2 regions of the Actinomadura sp. NPDC049753 genome follow, and region 1 is predicted to be linked to the other one. Evidence: riboswitches for the same ligand, from Rfam matches in the RefSeq annotation. Region 1 holds a riboswitch; the other holds the start of a gene.
The links. A riboswitch is a leader RNA that binds a small molecule or an ion and turns the genes downstream of it on or off. The one in region 1 is predicted to bind cyclic di-AMP.
Positions count from the first base shown of each region.

Region 2: another riboswitch for cyclic di-AMP. It lies ahead of AB0K37_RS06355 (CHAP domain-containing protein); the one in region 1 lies ahead of AB0K37_RS24405 (CHAP domain-containing protein).

Region 1 is NZ_JBFARL010000101.1:16,411-21,029, forward strand. It holds gene AB0K37_RS24400 (hypothetical protein) at 1-1,186, opposite strand, end outside; gene AB0K37_RS24405 (CHAP domain-containing protein) at 1,226-2,059, opposite strand; cyclic di-AMP (ydaO/yuaA leader) riboswitch at 2,069-2,241, opposite strand; cyclic di-AMP (ydaO/yuaA leader) riboswitch at 2,366-2,564, opposite strand; gene AB0K37_RS24410 (NlpC/P60 family protein) at 3,060-4,007, opposite strand; gene AB0K37_RS24415 (NYN domain-containing protein) at 4,284-4,619, opposite strand, start outside.
Region 2 is NZ_JBFARL010000014.1:38,870-43,488, forward strand. It holds gene AB0K37_RS06350 (hypothetical protein) at 1-602, opposite strand, end outside; gene AB0K37_RS06355 (CHAP domain-containing protein) at 792-1,481, opposite strand; cyclic di-AMP (ydaO/yuaA leader) riboswitch at 1,496-1,644, opposite strand; gene AB0K37_RS06360 (DsbA family protein) at 2,037-2,675, opposite strand; gene AB0K37_RS06365 (TetR/AcrR family transcriptional regulator) at 2,789-3,388, shown strand; gene AB0K37_RS06370 (alpha/beta hydrolase) at 3,439-4,215, opposite strand; gene AB0K37_RS06375 (FAD-dependent monooxygenase) at 4,315-4,619, opposite strand, start outside.

The DNA.
Region 1 (4,619 bases):
CCGCGGCCTCCGGGGCACGCCCGGCGGCCCGGTAGAGCCGCACCAGCGCCGCTTCACCGTACCGGTCGGCGACCATCCGGCAGGCGAGCCAGGCCTCCTGGTAGGCCTGGGAGAGGCGGGGGGAGCCGCCGGCGAACGCGTCGGCGGAGGGCAGCGCGGAGGGCGCGCGCCCGGCGGAGACCTCGCGGCGCAGCTCGCCCGCCGCCGACCGGGTGCTGATCTTGACGCGCCGGTAGCCGACGTAGTCCGCGAAGCCCTCGATCAGCCACAGCGGGGTGCGCCCGTCGCGGGCGCCGCCGGTGGCGACGTGGGTCAGCTCGTGGGCGAGGACCACGTCGCGGCCCAGCTCGTTGAGGCGGCCGAAGGTGCCGGGGGAGACGATGACGCGGTCCTCGCCGCGGCCGCCCCCGGCGGCCGGGGCGACGGCGGCGAGCGCGGCGATCTGGCCGAGGCTCTGCCCGGGGCCGGCGAGCGCGGAGGCGACGGTCGCGTCGGCGGGGACGAGCGCGACGACCCGCCGCGCCCACCCCGTGCCGACCACGGACGTCACGGCCGGGACGGCCGCGTCCAGCCGCCGGGCGATGCCGTCGAGGCCGGCGCCGTCGCCGATGACCAGGCTCGTGCGGCCCCTGACCACCGTCTGGGGGCCGCAGTCCCAGATGTCGGTGTCGTCGGCGAGGCCGCGGGACGTCCCGTCGCCGACGATCGTCCACGCCCCGCCCCGCGGGGCCAGCGTGAGGTAGCGGGTGCGGGCCACGTCGCTCCGGTCGAAGCCGCGCAGCCTGTAGCGCGCCTCGACGCGGACGACGGCGGTCTCGCCGTCCACGGCCTCGGTGCCGACGACGCGCTCCCGCCAGCCTTCCAGGGGAAGCTTCCGGAGGTTCCCGTACATGCGTGACTGGGTGTCCTGGAAGGCGGCGGGGGCGTTGCCCACCGTGGCGAGGAACGCCATGCGGTCGCCTTCGCGGACGGCGTCGGCGCGATTGGCGAGGACGGCGGCGGCCATGGAGGGGCTGAACGTCCCGGCGGACGGGGAGCCGGGCGCGCCGGCGTCCGCCGCCCCGCCGCCGGAGCGCGAGCCGGCCAGGCCGGCCCCTCCGGCGAGGAGGACGGCGAACCCGCCCGCGCCGAGGGCGAGAACCCGGCGCCGCGTCACGGGGGCTTCCTGCCCGGGGCCTTCCTCCATGGGCGCGATCCTATGCAGGGCGCGGGGCGGGGGGTGCCGTCACGACCGGTAGTCCGGGTAGCCGTAGCCGACGACGACGTCTGTGGAACGTTCCTTTATCCGGACGGCGTTGTCGGTGTTGCCCTCGACGGTCTCGATCGTGCCGTCGTCGACCTTCTTGACCACCATGCCGACGTGCTCGATGTCGTCGACGGACTCGCCGCCGTCCCACGCGAAGAAGACGATCGCGCCGGGCTTCGGCTCGGTGCCCCAGCGGCCGTGCTCCTGGAACCAGCGGGCGTGGGCGACCGTCCAGGCGTCGCTGCCGACCTGGTCGCTGAAGCCGATCTGCTCGCCCACCCAGGAGACGAACATGTCGCACCAGTTCGCGTCGCCGTAGCCGCTGAGGGAGCCGCCGTCGCGCGCGAGGGTCTCCTGTGCGCGGGACGTGGCCATGTACCACTCCTGGAACTTGGTCTCGCCGCCGCCGTCCTCCTCGACGCCCACCTGCGAGCGGGCGAGCTCGATGGCCTGCGCGGCGGTGGGGCGCGGCTTCGCGGCGGTCTTCGCGGCGGCCTTTCCGGAGGTCTTCGCCTTCGGCTGCTCGGGCCGGTCCTTCTTCGCCGGGGCCTTCGAACCGGCGGTCCCTGACTCGTGCTCGGACGTGCGCCCGGACGGGCCGCCGTGCGCCGTCAGGCCGGGGGCCAGGTCGGCCGCGGCGGCGGACCTCGCCGGGGTGGAACCGAACGGCAGGACCGACGCCTGCGCGGTGGCGGCGGCGGTGCCGAGCACGGCGGCGCCGACGATCACGCCGCCGGTCGTCCGCCAAGTGAGGGACAGGGGGTTCGGCTTGCGATGCCTGCCGGGGGTCTTCTTGCAGTGCGCGCGTGGCACGGGGGGATCTCCTCGACTTCCATGCCGCCTACCGGGTTAGCTGACGGGTTCGGGCGTGGAAGCCGCCCTACGGCCCGCGAAGGCAGGCCGATTCACCCCGAAAAGGACGCAGTGGGTCCCCGGTTCCACGGCGGCCGCGCATGCGGGGGCACGGCGGTCCGCGGATTCGGCGGTGACGTGCCCGGGGGGCGGGCACGCCGGTTCTGATGGGGAATCTCGGCGGGCGCGTGAGCGCCCGCCGAGTGAAAGGGGGGTGGGGGCGCGGCCGCGTGGCGGCCACGCCCCAGGTAACGCTGCGGGATTCACTCCTTCTCTTCCAGACGCCTACCGGGTTAGCTGACGGGTTCGGGCGTGGAAGTGGCCCTACGGCGGCTCTCACCGGACTGCCGGGAGAGACGCGCCGATTCACCCCGGGTGCCGGAATGCCCGTCCGGAGAGGTTCTCCGGACTCCGGCGCAGATGGGTCCCCGGTTCCGCGCTGAGGCGGATTCGGCGCTGCCGCTGCGATCCTGGGGGCGAGATGGGGCCCGGCGCGGGACCTGTCTCCCGCGTGCGAACGAGCGGCGCCTTGTGTTGTGGCGGACGGCGGCCCGTCTCCGGGGACCGTCCGGGGCCTGCCCCGTGTAGGTCACCGCGGCTGCGCGCTCAGCGCCATGCACGCTGCGGCGTGCGCACGGTGGGACGGGGTCGGCCGGGTCTGCGTCGAGACCGTGCGGCGCCTTCGGGCGCCGCGGGACGGCACGTGGGGCGTGCCGCCTTGGGGGAGCGGCGCGTGGCTCGCGCCGCCGTCACGCGGGTGCTGGATGCGCCGCGTGGGGCCGGGGCGCCGGGTGGGCGCCGCGGGTCCACGGCGTCTGGAGGGCGCCGTGAGTGGTGCAAAGGTACCAAAACCCCAAAAGAAGGCAAACCCCCCCAAAATCAACAACGGACCAGGTCAAGCCTGGTCCGTTGTCGATGGAGGCCCGATGCCGCCCGTGGGGCGGGGGTTCTGGGCGGTGCGTCAGGGACGTCCGGCGCCGTAGTAGTTGCTCAGGTAGTAGCCGGAGGTGATGTCGCTGATCTTGACGACGTCGCCGGTGTGCGGGGCGTGGATCATCTTGCCGCCGCCCACGTAGAGGCCGACGTGGCCGAGGTTGCTGAAGAACACCAGGTCGCCCGGCTGCAGGTTGCTCTTGGCCACCCGCTTGGTCGCGGCGTACTGGGAGTTGGTGGTGCGGGTGATGCCGACGCCCGCGGCGGCCCAGGACTTCATGGTCAGGCCGGAGCAGTCGTAGGAGCTCGGGCCCTCGGCGCCGTAGGAGTAGGGCTTGCCGAGCTGGGCGTAGGCGAAGTCGAGCGCCGCGCGGGCCGGGCCGCTGGCCGGGCCGTTGTAGGTGCCGCCGGTGGGGCCGCCGCCGCCCGGGCGGGAGGGCGTGCTGCCGCCGCCGAGCCGACGCACGAGCGCCTTCTGCTTCTGCACCTGCTTGTCGAGGTCCTGCTTCTGCTTCTTCAGCTCGTCCTGCTTCGACTTCACCTCGTCGTAAGCGGCCTTCGCCTGGGACTGCTCGCGGCGGAGCCGCTGGGCGGTCGCGAGGAACTGGGTGAGCTGGGAGCTGCGCTCGTGCGACAGGTGCGAGAAGACGGCGGCCTGGTCGAGGATCGACTGCGGGTCGTTGCTGCCGACGAAGCCGGTGACGTCGGTCGAGTCACCGTTCTTGTAGGCGGTGGCCGCCATCTGCGCGATCTTGGAGCGCTGCTCCTCGAAGCTGGCCTGCTCCTGCTTGCTCGCCTTGGTCGCGGCGTCGAACTTCTTCTTGGCGACCTTGAGCTTCTCGCGGTTCTGGTTGAACTGCTCGACCTTCTGGTCCATCTTCTCGTTGAGCTTGTCGAGCGTCTTCTGGGCCTGCGCCCGGGTCGGCTTGGGCTCGGCGTGCGCCACCACCGGGGAGCAGGTCAGGGAGACCGCCACGGTCAGTCCGGCGACGGCCGCCAGGCGACGGGAGACGCCTGTGCCCGCAGAGCCCGCCCTGCGGCCAGGCCGCTGCGCCGGTGCCCCGATGTGATCATTGGCCACGGTCGGTTTCGCCCCTCTCGTCCACGACGTCAGCGGACGACATTAGCGACGGGCAACAGCCGTCACAACCGATTCATCACTCTTTGATTGACATCTCTCGATATCATCCACTTTTAGTGACGTCATGATCACATACCGCGAGGACTGCCTTATCGGAGCCTTATGGGCGTCTTAGGAGCGGCCCAGCCTGCGCAGTAGCAGGGAGGACGGGCAGGGGCGCGCATTGGCGCGCCGCGCGGCGTCGGCGACCTCCCGGTCGGACGACACCACGACCACCGAGCGGCCCGGCGGCTCGGCCCGCACGAGCTCGCCGATCAGCTCGTCCGCCGTCTGGCCCGGGTGGCTGAACCGCACCCGCACCCCGCGCGGCGCCGCGATGGCGACCGGCGCGTCCAGCTCCGCCCCGTCGAACACGCACGTCACCTCGGCGCGCGTCTGCGCGGCGAGCCCGCCGAGCCCCGACAGCAGCCGGCTGCGCTGGTCGGCCAGCGGCAGTTCCCCGTACCC
Region 2 (4,619 bases), on a different contig from region 1:
CCGTCGACCAGGTGGCGGAAGGTGTAGGTGTCGAGGTCGAGCATCACGCCGCGGTGCGACGGCTCGCCCGGCCCGCGGTCCCCGACGAAGCCGGTGACGCTGCGCCCCTTGTAGGTGACCTTCACCTTGGTGTGCAGAGGCCAGCTCGGGCTGGCGAACAGGCCCTTCTGCATCGGCTTGCCGCCCGCCGGGGCGCCCGTGTCGCCGTTCACGCCCGAGCCGTCGTCCCAGAAGTAGGACGCGGTGGTGCTGCCCGCCAGGACGGCGTGGCGCTTCGGAGCGACCTTGCCGGCGGTGTGGCGGGGGACCTTCGCGTCGCGCTTCCCGGTGACCTTCTTCCCGGTGACCTTCTTCCCGGCCACCTGCTGCTCGATCACCTGCTGCCCGGTGACCTGATGGCCGGTGACCTGCCGCCCCGTGGCCTTGTGCCCGGTGACCTGCTGCCCCATGGCCTTCTGCCCGGTGACCTGCTGCGCGGTGACCTTGTGCGCCGTCGGCTCGTCCGCCGCGGCCTCATGGGCGGTCCCGGCCGCCACGCCCGCGACCAGCATGCCCGCGAGGGCGGTACCGATGAGGGCCTTGTCGAGGACTCGCTGCTGCATGTTCATCCTTTGCTCGGTGGTCCGGGCGCCGGGTCACGCCTTCGGCGTAAGGCCCGCCGTTCGGGCATGACGGATCCGGCGCACGGCACGTGGGCGTGCTCGCGACGTGGGTGTGATTGCGCGGGGGAGGGAGAAGGGGGGAAGCACCACTGGACGGTGCGGGGCGAGGGGCCGCTGAGCGGCCCCGGCTTACCGGTACTGGGGGTAGCCGTAGCCGGCGACGGTGGACGTGTCGCGGACCTTCTTCTTCACCGCGTCACCGGTGTTGCCCTCGATGGTGTTGATGGTGCCGTCGTGGTTGTCCTTGACGACGATTCCGACGTGCTCGACACCCTTGATGCCGCCGCCGTTCCAGGCGAAGAAGACCACGGCGCCGGGCTTCGGGGTCTGGCCGAAGCGGCCGGTCTTCTTGAACCACTTGGCGTGGCTGACGGTGTAGGCGTCGGCGCCCATGCCCTTGGTGCCGGTGTGCTGGCCCAGCCAGGACACGAACATGTCGCACCAAGACTGGCCCTTGTAGACCGAGGCGCTCTTGGAACCGATGCGGTGGGCGTTCTGCTCGCCCAGGGGCGAGCCGACGTACCAGTCGTTGAACTTGCTGTTGCCCGAGGCGTCCTCGTGGGTGCCGACCTGCGTGCGGGCGAGCTTGATGACGTCCTGCGCGGAGGCGCCGGCGTTGGCGCTCTGGCCTGCGGTCTTGGCGCCGTTGGTGCCGGCCTGGGGCGCGGCGGCGACCTGCACGGTGTTCGCGGGCTTGGTGTCCGCCTGGGCGGACGGGGCCAGGGAGGCGAGGCCGAACGCGCTCGCCAGGGAGAGGACGGCTCCGGCGGCGACGCGGGTGCCCATGCGCTTGGTCAGGTCGAAGGTACGAGCGGTCATGCGAAGGTTCTCCTGAGGTCTTCCAGTCCGCCTACCGGGTTAGCTGTCGGGTTCGGGCATGGAAGTAGCCCTACCGCGGCCCCGCGCATGGCGGGAGTGCGGATTCACCCCGGTGTTTCGGTGGGTCCCCGGCTCCGCTGGCCGTGATCGGCGCTCTGCGGACTCGGCGGCGGACGTGCCTTGATCGGCCGTCCTGATGATCAGGGACTCGACGCGCCCTTCATGATCTGGTCGGGCGCTCCGGACGGGCTTCCCCGTCGGTCACACACCCACAACAGGTTCAAGCGGGCCCATATTTCGTCAAGCACACCCCAAAGACCCTGCTGACCTGTAAAGCCTCCCCAAAACTCCCTCAACGTAGGGGCTGCGGTCCAGTCAAACCGAACCAAGATTTTTTGTCCGCCCCTCCCCCCAGAGGAAGACGATCACACCCGAGCGCTCCCCCGTTGCCTTTAATTCGTGTGTATTACATGGCCAGTCGCCTTGAAGGTACGGATCTGAGCTGACCGAGCGCCGACCGCCGAGCGCGGAGGCAGATCACGGAACTCTTCCACCTCATAGTCGCGCCGGAGCAGAACTCGGGTGAGCGTTCCTGCTGGAGCGTCGGCGCGGCGAGTCGGCCCTCATCAACTCACTCCTCAGCGTGGCGAGCGACACGGCTCCGACGAGGACCGTCCCGTCCGGAAACCGGAAGACCGGCACTCGCGGGTCGGACGCGCGAGCGGATCGCGCCGGTTCCGCGCGGGGCCGCTCGCCGTCTTTCCCGCCGTCCCACCTGACGCCGGCCGCGGACGCCAAGCCCCGCAGCACGTTCGCGTCGCCGAGGTCCAGACCGTCACTGAAGTAGGCGCGGTACAGGCGGGCGGTCATGTCCTCGGCGGCGCCGTGCGCGGCCGCCAGCGCGATGAGCCGGTGGGCGTCGGCGGTGGGGGCGGGCACGATCCGGTCAAGGTTCACCGCCAGGCCGTCGGCCGCCGCCGCCCGCGCAACCTGCTCGACCCGCGCGGCGGGCACGAGATGGAGATGTCCACGGCTCGGCGGCGGTTCCTCTGGCGAGACCGCGGTCCGGTACGGCCTGAAGACGACCTCCAGTTCGCCGCCACCCGCACGGTGCTCCTCGGCGGCCCGCTGGAAGCGGACGTAGCCGAGCGCCGACCAGACGCAGGCGATGTCGTGGGTGAACTCAACTTTCATGGGTTCGTCCTTCAATGGCGGCACGGATCGTTCCGTGCCGCCTCAGCATGCCCGCCGCCGTTCCCCTCGTCAATACGGAACGTTCCGTGCCGCCTGAAGGCTATGCTGTCCTCATGTCACCCAGACGTCCTGAGCGCCGAAGTGAAGAGGCCGCCAACGCCGTCATCAAGGCCGCCATGGACCTCTGCGAGGAGGTCGGGTACCGCAAGGTCAGCATCGAGGGCATCGCCGCCCGCGCCGGCGTCGGAAAGAACACGATCTACCGCTGGTGGCCGTCCAAGGCCGCCGTGCTGCTGGACGGCCTCCTGTCCACATGGAAGATGGACGCGACCTTCCCCGACACCGGGGACTTCGTCGCAGATATCAAGGCACAGATGGCGGCGGCCTCTCGCATCCTCGGCGACCCGCACGTCTTCCCGCACTACCGCGCACTGATCGGCGAAGCCCAACACGACCCGGACCTCCACCAGGCCTTGTGGGACAACTTCATCGGTCACCTGGCGGGCGCCGCCGCCGAACGCATCCGGGCAGCGCAGCGCAAAGGCCAGGTCCGTTCCGACGCCGACCCGGTCCTCGTCACCGAACTGCTCTACGGCGCCGCCTACTACCGGCGGCTGCTCACCCCCCGCATGGCCGACGCCGAGCACATCAGCGCCATCGTCGACCTCGCAATGACCGGCCTCGCCCCATCGGCCGGCACACCCGCTCAGTAGCAGGCCCCATTAGTTCCGGCCGCCCTCGCACATGCCGCCTGCGCAGGCGCTCACGGTTTGTGCGCGGTGGTGAGGAAGTCCAGGACGAGGGGGCTGGCGTGGGTGCGGTACTCCTCGAAGTAGGCATGCCGCGCATCGGGGATCAGGTGTAGCCGGGCGTCGGGGATGCGGTCAGCGAGCAGGGGTGCGTTGGCGGTGGGGTTGAGCAAATCGTCGCTTCCGTGGACGACCAGGGTGGGGGCGCTGATGTCCGGCAGGAGGTCCCAGGCGTTGTGCCGGTTGCTCGCCACGAGGTGGCGGCGCCGGGCATGGGCAGGCATGCGAGGGTCGCCGAGGGTGTGGTGCGGGCCGGGATGGGAGGCCAGCCATCGAGGGGTGTACATCAGCTCCAGCAGGGCCTGCCGCGCGGCTTCGGGCTGAGGTTGCGCCAAGGCTCGGCGGACGTCGTTACCGCGTTCGACGCTGTGCGGGCCACCCGGTGAAGTGCAGCCGAGAACCAGAGCTCCAACCCGGTGCGGATGGCGGGCCGCGATCTGCTGGGCCACTCGTCCGCCCATGGACGTGCCGTAGACGTCCGCCCGGTCGATGCCGAGTTCGTCGAGGACGGCGATCACGTCCTGGGCGAACTGTTCGGTGCTGTAGGGGCTGTCGGGCTTGTCGCTGTCACCCGTGCCGCGATAGTCGAGCGTGAGGGTGCTGCGAGCGGGATGGAAGTCGGCACGAACCGCATCCCACCAGTGGTGGTCGTTGGCCTGGCCCGCCAGCAGGACCAGCGGCGCCCCCTGGCCCTGGAGCTGGTAGGCGATGCGGGTTCCGTCCGGTGCCATGGCGTACGTCATCGACTCCCTCACTCCCGTGCCGTCAGGCAGAGTACCCGCGTGCCCCGGACGGTGGTCATGCTGAGTCCCGCGGGTGGTTGAGCGGGCTCACCTCATGGGCGTGAATTCGGGCAAAGTGAGGGCCGAATGGGCAGGTCGTCCGCCTGCGGCGGGCATGGCGCTGAGTCCGCGCAGCCTCTCGTTCCGCTCGTCCAGGGCCTGGGCGGTGGTCGGGAACAGTGCGGCACCGCCCTCCCCGACCAGCCCCTGGTTCAGAGTCACGAACTCACGGGTGTCGCGTTCGTAAGCGGCGAAGCCCGCGGCGTGGTCCCGATCGGCCAGGGAACCGGCGAGCATGTACGCGCCGACGAGCGCGAGGCTGGTGCCCTGCCCGGTCAGGAAAGAGGGTGCGT